Regions from separate parts of the Microbacterium alcoholitolerans genome, predicted to be linked through region 2. Evidence: predicted binding sites of a transcription regulator. Region 2 holds the regulator's gene; the other holds the start of a gene.
The links. Region 2 encodes LexA, which represses DNA repair genes until DNA is damaged. Its sites were predicted from a motif close to TCGAACANNTGTTCGA; they were not measured.
Positions count from the first base shown of each region.

Region 1: a site for LexA is predicted at 4,445-4,460, ahead of ACQUSX_RS15335 (LexA family protein). Genes of this name have one in related genera too.

Region 1 covers NZ_JBNTKD010000003.1:6,145-14,094, reverse strand. The annotation lists gene cmtR (Cd(II)/Pb(II)-sensing metalloregulatory transcriptional regulator CmtR) at 1-236, shown strand, start outside; gene ACQUSX_RS15350 (heavy metal translocating P-type ATPase) at 272-2,143, shown strand; gene ACQUSX_RS15345 (cadmium resistance transporter) at 2,143-2,751, shown strand; gene ACQUSX_RS15340 (signal peptidase II) at 2,748-3,287, shown strand; gene ACQUSX_RS15335 (LexA family protein) at 4,512-4,922, shown strand; gene ACQUSX_RS15330 (Y-family DNA polymerase) at 4,919-6,193, shown strand; gene ACQUSX_RS15325 (HD domain-containing protein) at 6,241-6,672, shown strand; gene ACQUSX_RS15320 (hypothetical protein) at 6,665-7,480, shown strand; gene ACQUSX_RS15315 (hypothetical protein) at 7,525-7,950, shown strand, end outside.
Region 2 covers NZ_JBNTKD010000002.1:25,196-33,145, reverse strand. The annotation lists gene ACQUSX_RS14415 (methylenetetrahydrofolate reductase) at 1-815, shown strand, start outside; gene metE (5-methyltetrahydropteroyltriglutamate--homocysteine S-methyltransferase) at 824-3,136, shown strand; gene lexA (transcriptional repressor LexA) at 3,229-3,900, opposite strand; gene ACQUSX_RS14400 (LysM peptidoglycan-binding domain-containing protein) at 4,252-4,653, shown strand; gene ACQUSX_RS14395 (histidinol-phosphate transaminase) at 4,727-5,818, shown strand; gene hisB (imidazoleglycerol-phosphate dehydratase HisB) at 5,836-6,450, shown strand; gene hisH (imidazole glycerol phosphate synthase subunit HisH) at 6,447-7,079, shown strand; gene priA (bifunctional 1-(5-phosphoribosyl)-5-((5-phosphoribosylamino)methylideneamino)imidazole-4-carboxamide isomerase/phosphoribosylanthranilate isomerase PriA) at 7,205-7,950, shown strand, end outside; gene ACQUSX_RS14375 (SseB family protein) at 7,935-7,950, shown strand, end outside.

The DNA.
Region 1 (7,950 bases), on a different contig from region 2:
GCGATCTGGTACTCACCCGTTCGAACGTGTCGAATCACCTAACGTGCCTTCGCGATTGCGGGATCGTCGTCGCTGAGCCAGAGGGCCGCCAGACTCGTTACGAGATCGCCGACCCGCATCTCGCCGCAGCGCTCGTCGCGCTCGTAGACGTGACGCTGGCTGTGGATGAGCACGCGCCGTGCGTGGACACGGCGTGCACGGTGGCTGGTTGCTGTGCGACAGGAGCGAACGCGTGAGCGCGGCATGTGGCTGCGAGCACGAGCCTGCCAGCATGGCGGAGGAGGAGATCGAAGAGGCCGAGCGACCCTGGTGGAGAGACCGCGGAATTATGGTGCCGGTTCTCTCCGGGGTCGCATTCCTGGCCGGCCTGATCTTGGAGTGGTCCGGCCAGGAGATCCCGGCGCTGGTGCTGTTCTGGGTCGGCCTGCTGCTGGGTGCGTCGACGTTCACGCCGGGCGCGGTTCGGAAGCTGTTCAAGGGCAAGCTCGGCATCGGTCTACTGATGACGATCAGCGCCATCGGTGCAGTCATCCTCGGCTACGTGGAGGAGGCCGCAGCTCTCGCGTTCTTGTACTCGATCGCTGAGGCGCTCGAGGACAAGGCGATGGACCGCGCCCGCGGCGGGCTCCGCGCACTGCTCAAGCTCGTGCCGGAGACGGCAACCGTGCTGCAGGGCGGCACCACCGTGCAGGTGCAGGCAAGAGAGCTGACGGTCGGCCAAATCATGGTGGTCCGGCCGGGCGAGCGGATCGCCACCGATGGGGTCGTGCGTTATGGTCGCTCCAGCCTGGACACCTCAGCGATCACCGGGGAATCGATCCCGGTCGAGGTGGAGCCCGGCGATGCAGTGTCGGCCGGTGCGATCAACAGCGCCGGCGCACTGGAGGTCGAGACGACAGCTGCTGGCACCGACAACTCGCTCACGACGATCGTGGAGCTGGTAGAGAAAGCGCAGACCGAGAAGGGCGAGCGTGCTCGTCTCGCGGACAGGATCGCCCGCCCGCTCGTTCCCGGTGTTCTGATCCTCGCGGCGCTCGTCGCGATCATCGGGTCGCTGCTGGGCGATCCGGAGGTGTGGATCACTCGCGCGCTCGTCGTGCTAGTTGCCGCTTCTCCGTGTGCGCTGGCGATCTCGGTGCCGCTGACGGTCGTCGCGGCGATCGGTGCGGCGAGCAGGTTCGGCGTGATCATCAAGTCCGGCGCCGTTTTCGAGCGCTTCGGCACCGTCCGACACGTTGCCCTCGACAAGACCGGCACCCTCACCCGCAACGAACCGGCGGTCACCGCCGTGCTCACGGCGAACGGCGTGACCGAGACCCAGGCACTGGCCTGGGCGGCCGCGTTGGAGCAGCACAGCACCCATCCTCTCGCCTCAGCGATCACTGCCGCGGCGCCGGGGACTCCAGCAGCTGCAGATGTGACTGAGCAGGCCGGGCACGGCATCGATGGCACCGTCGACGGATCGCGAATCACCGTCGGCAGTCCCCGCTGGTTGGACGCCGGCGACCTCGCGGAGCGGGTCGCGGAGTTGGAAGAGCAGGGCATGACGGTCGTGATCGTGCATCGTGACGGGACGCCGGTCGCCGCGATCGGCGTCCGTGACGAACTGCGCCCAGAAGTCCCCGAGGTGGTCGGAACGCTCACCGGTCAGGGCGTCGGCGTGACGATGCTCACCGGCGACAACGCCCGGACTGCTCGCGCGCTTGCTGCGCAGGCCGGGATCAGTGACGTGCGAGCCGAGCTGCGTCCCGAGGACAAGGCGGCCGCGATCGCAGAACTGTCGAAGGCAGGGCCGGTCGCGATGATCGGTGACGGAATCAACGATGCCCCGGCCCTCGCCGGCGCGGACATCGGCATCGCGATGGGAGCGACCGGCTCTGACGCAGCGATCGAATCCGCCGACGTGGCCTTCACCGGCCATGATCTGCGTCTCATCCCGCGCGCGTTCGACCACGCCCGCCGAGGTCGACGGATCATCAACCAGAACATCATCCTGTCGCTGCTGATCATCACCGCACTGCTCCCGCTCGCGCTCTTCGGCGTGCTGGGGCTCGCAGCCGTCGTCCTGGTCCACGAGGTCGCCGAGGTCATCGTTATCCTCAACGGCCTGCGCGCCGCCCGTACTCCGCGAGTGAAGAGCTGATGCTCGCGACCATCGGATCAGCGATCGGCCTGTTCGCTGCGACCAACATCGACGACATTGTCGTGCTCACCGTGCTGTTCCTCGCCTCCAGCCGAGGAAAGCCGCGACCGTGGCAGATCGTCGCAGGCCAGTACCTCGGGTTCATCACCCTCGTCGTGATCAGCGTGATCGCCGCGCTCGGCCTCACCATCGTCCCGGACGAATGGGTGGGCTTCCTCGGGCTGATCCCGCTCGGCATCGGCATCTGGACGCTCGTGCGCGGCTTGCGTCGCAACGGCGATGACGATGACGATGATGCCAAGATCACCGCGGTCGGACTCTGGGGCGTCGCCGGGATCACGATCGCCAACGGGGCCGACAACATCTCCCTCTACACGCCGATCTTCCGCACCAGCGCCCCCGGCGACGTCGCGATCACGATTGTCGTGTTCCTGATCCTCGTCGCGGTCTGGTGTGCGGCCGGTCGGCTGATCGGTACCAACAAGGCTGTCACCGAGGGGCTGGAGCGCGTCGAGCACTGGCTCGTACCGGCCGTGTTCATCGGTCTGGGCTTGTTCATTCTGATCGAATCTGGGGTCATTGTCCGTCTGATCGAGGTGCTCGCATGACCTCCTCCCAGAATGAGGCTCACCCGCCCGCTGTCCGCAAGCTGTCGTCGACGCGGCGGTGGCAGCTCACTGGTGGAGCGCTCTTGATCGCCGTGGTTGTCGTGCTGATTGATCAGGGAACCAAGGTGTGGGCCGAAGCGACCCTCACCGAGCGTGAGCGCATCCCGCTGATCGGTGACCTGCTGGGTTTCCAGCTCGCCTATAACCCGGGAGCGGCGTTCTCGTTCGGCGAAGGCTTCACCTGGGTGTTCGCGCTACTCGCTGTTGCCGCCACGGTCACAGCGATCGTGTTCGCGTTCCGAGTGCGACGGCTGGGGTGGGCCATCGTCGTCGGTGCGCTCGGTGGAGCTGCCGCCTCACACGCAGGCGACCGCCTTTTCCGCGATCCCGGGTTCGCCCGGGGTCACGTCGTGGACTTCCTCGCCTACGGGAACTGGTTCATCGGGAACGTCGCTGACATCGTGATCTTCACCGCAGCGATCACCGGAGCCCTCCTGGCGATCCGCAACGACACCGAACGAAAGAACGAAACGTAGATCTCATCCAGGAGTAATCTACAACTCCGATGAGAATCTACAACTCCAGTGAGACGTTCTACAGGTACGTGAGATTTCTACAGATCCGGTGAGACTGGACACCGGAACCCCCCGACGGTCTTGCGACCCTCACCGGGCTGAGCTGTGGCGCCACAGGCGGTTGGGGGAAGGGGCAGCGGGCTGGGCGGGCAGTGCCTCGGATGCTTGCTTTGTGCTTGAAAAAAGCCAGCAGGATTCGCCGGGTTTCGCGGGGCGGAAGGTGTATGCGGGGTGATTACCGTGAGAGACTGTGCCTCCGCCTCCCTATGCGCTAGAGCGCAAGATGAGCTACGGCACAGCCTATCAGGGTTGTCAACGTGTATTGCAATCTGCAAGCATTTTTCAAGCAGTTTTCGACAGGTCTGTCTCACCGGATCTGTAGAAATCTCACCGACCTGTAGAACGTCTCGCGGCCTCAGTGATGCTCGAGCTCGTCGCCCCCTTCCTCATCACTGCCGCTGGTGGTCTGGTACGCGGATGCCTGTCGTCGCGGCACCGTACGCAGGCAGCGGATCCTCGGCTGCCGAACCACCCTCACCGATGCGCGATTCGAAAGCGTGGATCGCGGTTCACCGCGCGATGGCACCGCCGTTCTACATCGCTGGTGGCGGGGCCGTTCTCGCCGGGCTGGCGAGCGGGGCGCTGGTGCTGGCTCGGCATCACTGCAGCTGTGCCGTTCGCCCTCGGGCGAGCGATCGTCTGGCTGCTCCTGTGGACGATTCTCTCCGGCCTCCCCGGGGCGGCGGCCGCGCGAGACTACAGGGGGCTGGGTGCCCAGATGACGGCGGAGCACAGCCCTCGGTGATGCGAGACCGGGCACCCGAGCAGCGATCGCAGTTGGGTGACACAAACCCGCTTTGAGTGACACAGGTTCCCCGGGTGGTGACACTGTGTGTCACGCAAAGACCGAGCTGCCGCCTGGCGATGAGAGGGGGAGAACGCCCTCGCCGTTCCCCGCTTGCAGCGAGCTCGAGCGCTTCGATGCCCCCCTGCCGGGCGTCGTCGGCCGCGCTCTAAGATGACTCGGCGAGGGGACGAATACACGCGATTTCCCGCATGATTCCGGGGGAGAGGTCGCACGGAGGCCTCGTGAGCGCCCTCAGGCGGGCGTACACTCTACGAATAGGGTTTCGAGAGTTTGGGGAGCCAGTGCCTAGAACAGTCGTACCTCTGTACGCGTACTCAGTGACCACGGAACCCACTCCGCTGCCGCAACTGCTCGACGCGGTCCCGGCGGGCTTCCCGAGCCCCGCCCAAGACTATGACGCCGGTCCGATCGATCTCACCGAGCTGCTGATCGAGGACCAGGCCGCCACCTTCCTCGTCCGCGTCTCGGGAACATCCATGGTCGACGCCGGCATCCACGATGGCGATGTCGTCATCGTCGACCGGTCGAAGACGGCGCTCTCGGGGGATGTCGTCGTCGCGATCCTGGACGGCGACTTCACCATCAAGCGCCTCGTCCGAGAACGCGGCACCTGGGCGCTGCGCGCGGAGAACGCCGAGTGGCCCGACGTCGTCGTCGACGAACTCTCCACACTCGAGATCTTCGGGGTGGTCACCGTGAGCCTCAGGTTCCATCGGAGCCGGAGATGATCGGGCACGTCGACATCAACAGCGCCTACGTGTCCTTCGAGAGAATCGTGAATCCGCGTCTCGAGAACCGCCCCTGCGTCGTGTTGAGCAATAACGACGGAATGGTCGTGGCCTCGTCGAAGGAAGCGAAAGCCATTGGCCTGGATCTCGGCAAGCCCTGGTTCGAGTTGCGGCCGCACGCGCAGAGGCTCGACCTGACTGCCCTGTCGTCGAATTATGAGCTCTACCAAGATTGCTCGAACAGGGTCATGGACGTGCTGTCTCGCTTCACCCCGGACCTGTCCATTTACTCGATCGATGAGGCGTTCTTCGAGGTGAGTCCACGGATCGCGAAAGACCCCGAAGCGATGGCCGCCCTCGGCCGAGACATCAAGGACACCCTCCGCCGGCTCATCGGCGTCCCGGTCTGCGTCGGCATCGCACCGACACGCACATTAGCGAAGCTGAGCAATAAGACGGCGAAGAAGATCGCGGTGTTCGACGGGGTGTGCGTGTGGCCGGCGACCAGGCCCGAGTGGCGCCACGCGCTCATGTCCCGGCTGCCGGTCTCCGAGGTGTGGGGGATTGCGTCTCGCCTCGAGCGCCGTCTGGCCGGCATCGGCATCACGACGATCGCGGATCTCGCGGCCGCGGATCCCGTCCTCATTCGGAAGGCGTTCAACGTCGTCGTGATGCGCACGGCGCTCGAGCTGCGCGGGGTGCCGGCGATCGCCGCCGAGGAGGATCGCACCGGCAAAAAGGATCAGCTGATCGTGTCCCGCAGCTTCTCCGAGAAGGTCACCACCCGAGATGGGATGCGCCAGGCGTTGTCGATCTACGCTCAGCAGGCGTCGACCCGGCTCATGAAGCACCAGCAGGTGGCGAAGATCCTCACCGCCTTCGCGGGCACCAGCCACTACACGGAGCAGATCCGTTACCCGTCACAGATGGTGCGACTGCCGTTCCCCACCGCCGACCCGGTGGAGCTCACCCGCGCCGCGCACCGGCTCCTCCCGCAGATCGAGGAAGGGGTGAAGTGGGCGCGAGCGGGAGTCATGCTCACCGACCTGAAACCGGCAGCAGTCATCCAACCGCTCGAGCTGTTCCGTCATGCTCACGAAGACGCCGGGATCGCCACCATCATCGACCAGGTGCAGAAGAAGGCCGGGCGTGAGGTCCTCGGGCTCGGGTGGGGAGGGATGCGCCCCGGCCCGTCCTGGCAGATGCACCGCGGCATGCTCTCCAAACGCGCCACGACGCACTGGGATGAGCTGATCGTCGCCCGAGCCTGAGCGGTGTCGGACCCCCTCTCTAAGATGAAGGTAGAGGGGGACACAAAATGACAGATCAGATCAGCACACGAGCTGAGGCGATCGCCCGCGCCGCGCACGCCGGCCAGGTCGACAAGAGCGGTCAGCCCTACATCGATCACCCCGCGCGGGTCGTCGCTCGCGTGCAGGGGGATGAGCTGCTGGAGGCGATCGCCTGGCTCCACGACGTCGTGGAAGACACCGACGTGCAGCTGGTCGACCTGCAGGCGGAGTTCCCTCTCGAAGTGGTCGATGCCGTCGATGCAATCACCCACCGGCCCGGCGAACCGCGCGCCGACTACTACGCCCGTGTCAGCCGGAACCCCCTCGCGCGACAGGTGAAAGACGCCGACATCGACGACAACACCGATCCGGCCCGCACTGCCCTGCTCGACGACGTCACCCGCTCCCGACTGGCCGCGAAGTACGCCGCGGCACGAGAGGCCCTCTCCCGTGTGTAGATCATCTGAGGACGGCGGCCGCCGCTGCCTCGACCACCGCCACCTCCGCGACGTCGACGTCGACGACCTTCGCCCCGCGGCCACCGACGACGCACCCGACGTCGACTGGGGAGAGCACCCGCCGTCGACTGCAGAGCTCTACGACACCTACGGCTCCACCGTCGCCGGCGCCGCGATCCACAAGCTCGAAGAGATCGCCGCCATCGAACCGGAGATCACCGTGGCGATCATCGACGCAGCCCCGTCAGATTGCCGGATGCACAACCTCGAGTATCGGATGAAGTCGCCGGCATCCCTCGCGGGCAAGATTGAGAGCCGGATCCTGGTTGATCCCACAGCGACGCCGGTGGAGATCACGGGGCGCCTCACCGACTTCGTTCGCTACACCGTGGTCGCACCGACTCCCGATCGAGTCGTACCTGCTGCACAGGAGACGCTGGAAGGTCTCGTCGCCAAGGGGTGGGAAGTGAAGGAGATCGAGCATTCCTTCGTCGATGGCAACCCGTACAAGGGCCTGCACTCGATCGTCGTGCACCACAGTGAGACCGACCAGGACGTCGAGATCCAGTTCCACTCCGAAGCCGGCGCCGCGATCAAAGACCGCTACCACCACGACTACGAAACGCTGCGCGATCAGACGCAGCCCTACCCGACACGCGCCGCGGCCCACGCGACCATGGTCGACGCCTGGAACATCGTCCCGACCCCGCCGGGCCTGGTCGACCTCCACATCGGCAGCGTCGTCGCCGTCGAGAAGGCCTATGGGCCACCAACACCTCCCACCCCGCCCCCTACCAAGACGGACTAAGATAAACTAAGATGTAGGCAATTGAGAATGGAGCGAGGAACATCATGAACCTCTATCTGGTCCGAAACACCGCCGGCACCCCGGTCTGGATCGCGCACGAAGACAACGAGCAGCGCATCTGGACCTACGTGCAGAACACGGGCAAGTTCCACCTCAACCAGGGCCTCTACCGCGACTTCTACTTCGAGCACGCCAACACGTACGCGCCCATCAGCGCCGACGATGCGCTGCAGCAGATCCGCAGCGGCATCGGCAAGCTCGATGAGCAGACCGTCGGCCACCTCGTCACACGGTTCAAGCAGGATCCCGCCGCACGAACCGTCGAGGAGATCCTCGGCTCCTCACCAGTCCCCACGGCGCGCCAGCAGGCCGAGGCTCGCGTCAACGCGCTCGTGCAGGCTCCCCGGGGGAAGTGGATGACCTGGAAGTCCTACCGGCTGACGGACAAGCAGCTCGCTCACGTCTCAGCA
Region 2 (7,950 bases):
CCGGCGGATCGACCGGAGGGCGCTCGCTCGATGTGTTGCGATACATCCGGGCGCACACCGACGCCGAGCCGCTCGCCCACCTGACCTGCGTCGGGAACACCTACGCGGGGGCCGCGCGGCTGATCCGGGAGTTCCTGGATGCGGGTGTGCTGAGCTTCCTCGCGCTGCGCGGCGATCCCCCCGCCGGCCACGACGACGGCGAGCCGTTCCTCGGCGATCTGGAGAGCTCGGCGCAGCTGGTGCAGCTCATCGACCGGGTGCAGGCCGAGCGCGCGCCGTACGAGGAGTCACCGGTTCCCGGCAACCCCGGCGCGATTCGGGTCGCGCCGCGCCGCAGGGTGAACATCGCGGTGGCGGCCTTCCCGAACGGACACCCGCGCTCGGCGTACAGCAGCCAGCACGTCGACGCGCTGCTGGCAAAGCAGGCGGCAGGCGCCACCCTCGCGATCACGCAGCTGTTCTTCCATCCCGACCACTACCTGGCCTTCGTCGAGCGGGCCAGGCGCGCCGGGGTGACGATACCGATCCTCCCAGGCATCATGCCGATCACCTCGCCGGCCCGCCTCACGCGCGTGCTCGAGCTGACCGGCGAGGAGCTTCCCGGCGAGCTCGCCATCGAGCTCGAGGTGGAGCCGACCGCGGAGGGCCGGCGACAGATCGGCGTCCGATGGGCATCCGATCTCGTCCGCGCCGTCGTCGACGGCGGCGCTCCCGGCGTGCACCTGTACGCCTTCAACCAGCACGAGACCGTGCTGGACGTCCTGCGCTCGTCTGGCGTGATCCCCGAGCACCAGCTCTCCTCCACACAGAACTAAGGAAACTCATGACCGCTTTCCCCGCCGGAACGATCCTCGGCTACCCACGCATCGGCCGCCGCCGCGAGCTGAAGAAGGCCGTCGAGTCCTTCTGGGCCGGTCGCACCGACCAGGCCGAGCTGGAGCGCACCGCCGCCGACCTGCGTGCGGCGACGAGGGCGCGCCTGGCCGAGCTCGGCCTGGGACGCGAGGACTCCGCCATTCCGGAGTCGTTCTCGTTCTACGACCAGGTGCTGGATGCGGCGGTCACGGTCGGTGCGATCCCGACCCGCTTCGAGGACCTGCGGGATGCTGACGGCACGATCGGGCTGCCCGCCTACTTCACCATCGCCCGAGGTGAGGGAGATCGTGCCGCGAGCGAGATGACCAAGTGGTTCGACTCCAACTACCACTACCTGGTGCCCGAGATCGGCCCCGAGACGACCTTCTCGCTGTCGAACGACAGTCTCGTGCAGCAGGTGCTCGAGTCCGTGGCCGGGGGCTACCGCACCCGTCCGGTCATCGTCGGGCCCGTCACGCTGCTGGCGCTGGCGAAGGCGTCGGATGCCGCACCTGAGGGCTTCGACCCGCTGAGCCGACTGGAGGACGTCCTCCCGGTGTACGTCGAGCTGCTCGCGCAGCTGAAGGCAGCCGGCGCCGACTGGCTGCAGCTGGACGAGCCCGCTCTGGTCAGCGAGTCCCTGCCTGCAGACGCAAAGACCCTCGCTGATGCCGCCGCGCGCGCCCTCGCGGTGCTCGGCGCTGCGACCGACCGTCCGTCGCTGTTCGTCGCCGCTCCCTACGCGAGCCTCGGCGACACCCTCGAGGTCCTCGCCGCGGCACCCGTCGAGGCGATCGGCATAGACCTGGTCCGCGGTGCGGTCCCCGCTGCGCTCCCCGCGCTCGACGGCAAGACGCTGGTCGGCGGCGTCGTCGACGGACACAACATCTGGCGCGGCGACCTCGCCGGCGCCTTCGACAAGCTCGACGCGCTGCGCGCGCTCGGTGCATCCTCGGTCAGCGCCTCCACCTCGACCTCGCTGCTGCACGTGCCGCACGATGTGGCGGAGGAGACGCTGCTGGATGACCGACTGGTGTCGTGGCTCGCCTTCGCCGACCAGAAGGTCGACCAGATCGTCACCCTGGCGACCGGCCTGATCGAAGGCCCTGCCGCGATCTCCGCTCAGCTGCAGGCGGCATCGGCCGCCCTCGCCGATCGGCACGACGCCCCCGGCGTCCGCGACGGCGCCGTGCGGGCGCGAGAGCTCGCCGATTCCGATTTCTCGCGCGCCACCTACGAGGAGCGCGAGAGCGCGCAGCAGGCCCTGAACCTGCCGGCGCTCCCGCTGACCACGATCGGATCGTTCCCGCAGACCGGCGACATCCGGCGTGCGCGGGCGCAGTTCGTCCGCGGTGAGCTGCCCGCTGAGGACTACGAGGCGTTCCTGAAGCGCGAGATCGACCAGGTCGTCTCGCTGCAGGAGGATCTCGGACTCGACGTGCTGGTCCACGGCGAGCCGGAGCGCAACGACATGGTGCAGTACTTCGCTGAGAACCTCGACGGCTTCGCCGTCACGCAGCACGGCTGGGTGCAGTCCTACGGCTCGCGCGCCACGCGTCCGTCGATCCTGTGGGGCGATGTCTCCAGGCCGGCGCCGATCACGGTGTCCTGGGCCGGATACGCCCAGTCGCTGAGCGCCAAGCCCGTCAAGGGGATGCTGACCGGTCCGGTCACGATCCTGGCCTGGTCGTTCGTCCGCGACGACCAGCCGCTGGGGGAGACCGCGAACCAGGTCGCCCTGGCGCTGCGCGACGAGATCGCCGACCTGCAGGATGCCGGCATCGGCATCATCCAGGTCGACGAGCCGGCGTTGCGTGAGCTGCTGCCGCTGAAGCAGGCCGACCAGGCCGACTACCTCGACTGGTCGGTGGGCTCGTTCCGTCTGGCCACGGGCGGTGCGGCGGCTGCGACCCAGATCCACACGCACCTCTGCTACTCGGAGTTCGGTGTCGTCATCGACGCGATCCGCGCACTGGACGCGGACGTCACCTCGATCGAGGCTGCGCGCAGTCGCATGGCAGTCGTCGCCGACATCGCGCACCACGGCTTCGACCACGGCATCGGCCCCGGCGTCTACGACATCCACTCGCCCCGCGTGCCGAGCGTCGAAGAGGTCGAGGCGCTGCTGCGCCGCGCGGTCGACGAGCTGCCGCTGCGACAGCTGTGGGTCAACCCGGACTGCGGTCTGAAGACCCGCGGCTACGACGAGACCGTCGCCTCGCTGCGCAACATCGTCGAGGCCACGCGCCGGGTCCGCGAGGACGTGTCGGTCGCGGTCTGACGACCTGAATGCGGCTCCTCCGGAGCCCTGAAACCAGACGCCCCGTCGGGCCTGAGCTCGTCTCAGGTCCGACGGGGCGTCTGATCGTGTGCTCAGACGGCGCGCAGCACCGCCACGACCTTGCCGAGCACGACGGCCTCGTCGCCGAGGATCGGCTCGAAGGCGGAGTTGCGGGGGAGCAGCCAGGTGTGGCCATCGCGGCGGCGGAAGGTCTTCACCGTGGCCTCGCCGTCGATCATGGCCGCGACGATCTCGCCGTTCTCGGCATCGTTCTGGGTGCGCACCACGACCCAGTCGCCGTCGCAGATCGCCGCGTCGATCATCGACTCGCCTGACACCTTCAGCATGAACAGGTCGCCCTTGCCGACGAGCTGACGCGGCAGCGGGAAGATCTCCTCCACCTGCTGGTCTGCGGTGATCGGCACGCCGGCGGCGATCTGGCCGACCAGGGGGACGAGGGCGGCGTCGCCGACGGCCGGCGCGCTGTCGGCGGGATTCTCGGTGCCGGATCCCGGGAGGTCGATGAGCACCTCCATCGCGCGGGTCTTCCCGGGGTCGCGCCGAAGGTAGCCGCTCAGTTCGAGCTGCCCGAGCTGGTGCGTGACGCTGGAGAGCGATTTCAGCCCCACGGCGTCGCCGATCTCGCGCATGCTGGGCGGATAGCCGTAGCGGGCGATCGAGGTCTGGATCACCTCGAGGATGGCCATCTGCTTGGCGCTCAGGCTCTTGCGCCGACGGGTGCGCGGAGCGTCAGGCTCGCGCATCTCGGATGCGGCGGCTTCGGATGCGGGGACGGAGTTGTCGCTCATCGGTGCTCCTTCGTGCCTTCCTGCCGGTGCGGGATCCACGTCATCGCGGGCATCCGGTTCGAATGTCGGTGGCCCATGGTGGGCTGTCTCTGTCGAAACCGTATCCGAGTTGGCGTGGAAAACGGAAGATCTGTTCGAGCGTGTCGAGCATTTCTCGGACGGGGTTTCGAATAATTCTTGACAGATGTTCGATATCGAAGATAGATTCGGAACGTAGCTTCGCATCCGGCATCCCCGGCCGGATGCCGGATGCGAAAGCTGCACCACTTCCGCCGGGGACCGGCGGTGAGAGCAGAGGAGCACAACATGAGCACCGTCAGCATCCAGGCGCCGATTACCCGGCCCGCTCGCATGACCGTTCAGGCCGCTGCAGCCTCGCCGCTTTCGGCGCCGTCGACGCGGCTGCGGCTGACCGTGCGCGGCCGCCGCGTGCTGGCGACGCTCGCAGCTCTTCCCCTCGCCGTCGGCATCGCGGCCTCGGCTCTCGCCGGCGGCGCCGCCCTCGCATCCGGCGATCAGGCCGCCGCGGCCGCGTTCGACTCGGTGACGGTGCTTCCCGGTGACACGCTGTGGTCGATCGCAGCCGAGGCCGCACCCGGCACGGATCCCCGTGTGGTCATCGAGGACATCAAGCGGTTGAACAATCTGACCTCGGGTGCGATCCAGGTCGGCGCCGCGATCTCCATCCCCACCGAATACTCCCGCTGACTCACCACGTGGCGTTCGGCGCAGCGGCTCGTCGGCCGTCATCCGGCGACCCCTGATGCCCGGGCGCTCTACGATGGGAAGGGTGATCTCCCTCGACGAGCTGCCCCTCCGCGATGACCTTCGCGGGCTCACTCCGTACGGCGCGCCGCAGGCCCCGCTGCCGGTCGCTTTGAACGTGAACGAGAACACCCATCCGCTGCCCGATGAGGTGGCCAGCGACATCGTCGACGACATCGCGCTTGCCCTGCGCGATGTCAACCGGTACCCCGACCGCGAGTTCACCACGCTTCGGGAGGGATTCGCGGACTACCTCGGGCACGGTCTCACCCCCGACCAGATCTGGGCGGGCAACGGCTCCAACGAGGTGCTGCAGCAGATCATGCAGGCCTTCGCCGGTCCTGGTCGCACCGTGTTCGGCTTCGCTCCGACCTACTCGATGTACCCGTTGATCGCGCAGGGCACCGGCGCGCGCTGGGTCGCCGGCACGCGCGAGGACGACTACTCCGTCACGCCCGAGAACGCGGCGGCGCAGGTCGCGGCGGCAGACCCGGACGTGGTGCTGCTGTGCGCGCCCAACAACCCGACCGGCACACCGCTGGGCCTCGACGTGATCGAAGCGGTCTACGAGGCGACCCGAGGAATCGTCGTCGTAGACGAGGCGTACTTCGAGTTCGCCCCGCACGACGCGCTCTCCGCTCTGACTCTGCTGCACTCGCGTCCGCGCCTTGCCGTCTCGCGCACCATGAGCAAGGCGTTCGCCTTCGCCGGAGCGCGGGTCGGGTACCTCGCCGCGGACCCGGTGTTCATCGATGCACTGCGTCTGGTGCGCCTGCCGTACCACCTCAGCGCGCTCACGCAAGCGGCCGCGATCGCGGCATTGCGCAACTCCGAGACGATGCTGCGGATGGTCGACGAGATCGTCGAGCAGCGTGATCGGATATCCGCGACGCTGGAGGCGCTCGGCTACACACCGCACGAATCGTGGTCGAACTTCGTGCTGTTCGGGGGCGTCAAGGACCCGAAGGCGCTGTGGCAGGCGCTGTACGACCGCGGTGTGCTGATCCGCGACGTCGGCATCCCCGGCCACCTTCGCGTGTCGGCGGGCACCGAAGTCGAGACCACCGCATTCCTGGAAGCACTCGCGTCGATAGGATCACCCTCATGAGCGACCTCGGCCCCGACATGGGCACCGCACCGCAGCACCGCACGGCGAAACGCACCCGCAGCACCTCCGAGTCCACCGTCGAGGTCGAGATCGACCTCGACGGCACGGGCCGCAGCGACATCGACACCTCGGTGCCGTTCTTCGACCACATGCTGACGGCCTTCGCGAAGCACTCGCTCACCGACCTCACCGTCCGGGCGAACGGCGACACCCACATCGACGCTCACCACACCGTCGAGGACATCTCGATCGTGCTCGGCCAGGCGATCAGGGACGCGCTCGGCGACAAGGCCGGCATCTCCCGGTACGGTGACGCTCTCGTGCCGCTGGACGAGGCGCTGGCACAAGCGGTGGTCGACGTCTCCGGGCGCCCGTTCCTCGTGCACGACGGCGAGCCGGCCGGTTTCGAGTTCCACCTCATCGGCGGGCACTTCACCGGCTCGCTCGTCCGCCACGTGTTCGAGGCCATCACCCTGAACGCGGGGCTGACCGTGCACGTGCGCGTGCTCGGCGGCCGTGATCCCCACCACATCGCCGAGGCGGAGTTCAAGGCGTTCGCCAGGGCCTTCCGCCAGGCGAAGTCCATCGATCCCCTCGTGGACGGCGTTCCCTCTACGAAGGGTGCTCTGTGAGCGGGCCCCGCGTCGCCGTCTTCGACTACGAATCCGGCAACGTCCACTCGGCGGTCAAGGCGCTGGCGGCCGCCGGCGCCGACGTCGAACTGACCCGCGACCGCGATCGCGCCCTCGAGGCCGACGGACTGCTCGTTCCGGGCGTCGGCGCGTTCGCCGCCGTGCGCGACGCACTGCTCGCCCACGGCGGTGACGAGATCATCGATCGTCGCCTGGCAGGTGGCCGCCCAGTGCTCGGCATCTGCGTCGGCATGCAGGTCATGTTCGAGCACGGCGTGGAGCGCGGGCAGGACACCGAAGGTCTGGGGGAGTGGCCGGGAGTCGTCACCGAGCTGGATGCCCCGGTGCTGCCGCACATGGGCTGGAACACCGTCGAGCCGGGCGAGGGATCGGTGCTGTTCCGCGGCATCGAGCAGGAGCGCTTCTATTTCGTGCACTCTTTCGCGGCCAAGACCTGGGAACTCGACGTCATCCCGCCCTTCCCGCGGCCCGCCGTCACCTGGGCCACCCACGGCGAGCGGTTCATCGCCGCCGTCGAGAACGGTCCCCTTTCGGCGACGCAGTTCCACCCCGAGAAGTCCGGCGATGCCGGCACCCGACTCCTGCGCAACTGGGTGGAGTCCCTCTGACATCGCAACAGGGTTTGAGGACTGCGCCACCGCGGGCTACTCTCAACTCTCGTGCCCGCTGGGACACCCATCGCCCCTTCACCGCCATCACCTTTCGCCAGCCCCTGCCCCTTGACAAGGACGACATGAACGATTTCGCACAGTCACCCGCTCTGATCCTGCTGCCTGCCGTGGACGTCGCGGGCGGAAAGGCGGTGCGCCTGACCCAGGGCGAGGCCGGCACTGAGACGAACTACGGCGATCCCGTCGACGCGGCGGGCGAGTTCGTCGACGCCGGCGCCCAGTGGATCCACCTCGTCGACCTGGACGCGGCCTTCGGCCGCGGCAGCAACGCGCCCATCCTGCGCAAGGTCATCAAGCAGTACCGCGGTGTGAACGTCGAGCTCTCCGGCGGCATCCGCGACGACGCCAGCCTCGAGGCGGCGCTCGAATCCGGTGCTGCGCGCATCAACCTCGGCACCGCCGCGCTCGAGAACCCCGAGTGGGCCGCCGACGTGATCAGCCGCTATGGCGAGGCCGTGGCCGTCGGCCTCGACGTGCGTGGCACCACGCTCGCCGCACGGGGCTGGACGAAGGAGGGTGGCGACATCTGGGAGGTGCTGGAGCGGCTCGAAGAGGCCGGCTGCAGCCGCTACGTCGTCACGGACGTCACCAAGGACGGCACGCTGCGCGGCCCGAACCTCGACCTCCTGCGGGAGATCACCTCGCGCACGCCGAAGCCCGTGATCGCCTCGGGCGGCGTCTCCAACCTGGATGACATCGCCGCGCTTCGCGAACTCGTGCCGCTCGGCGTGGAGGGCGCGATCGTCGGCAAGGCGCTCTACGCCGGACAGTTCACGCTGGCCGAGGCGCTGGATGTCGCGGGGGACTG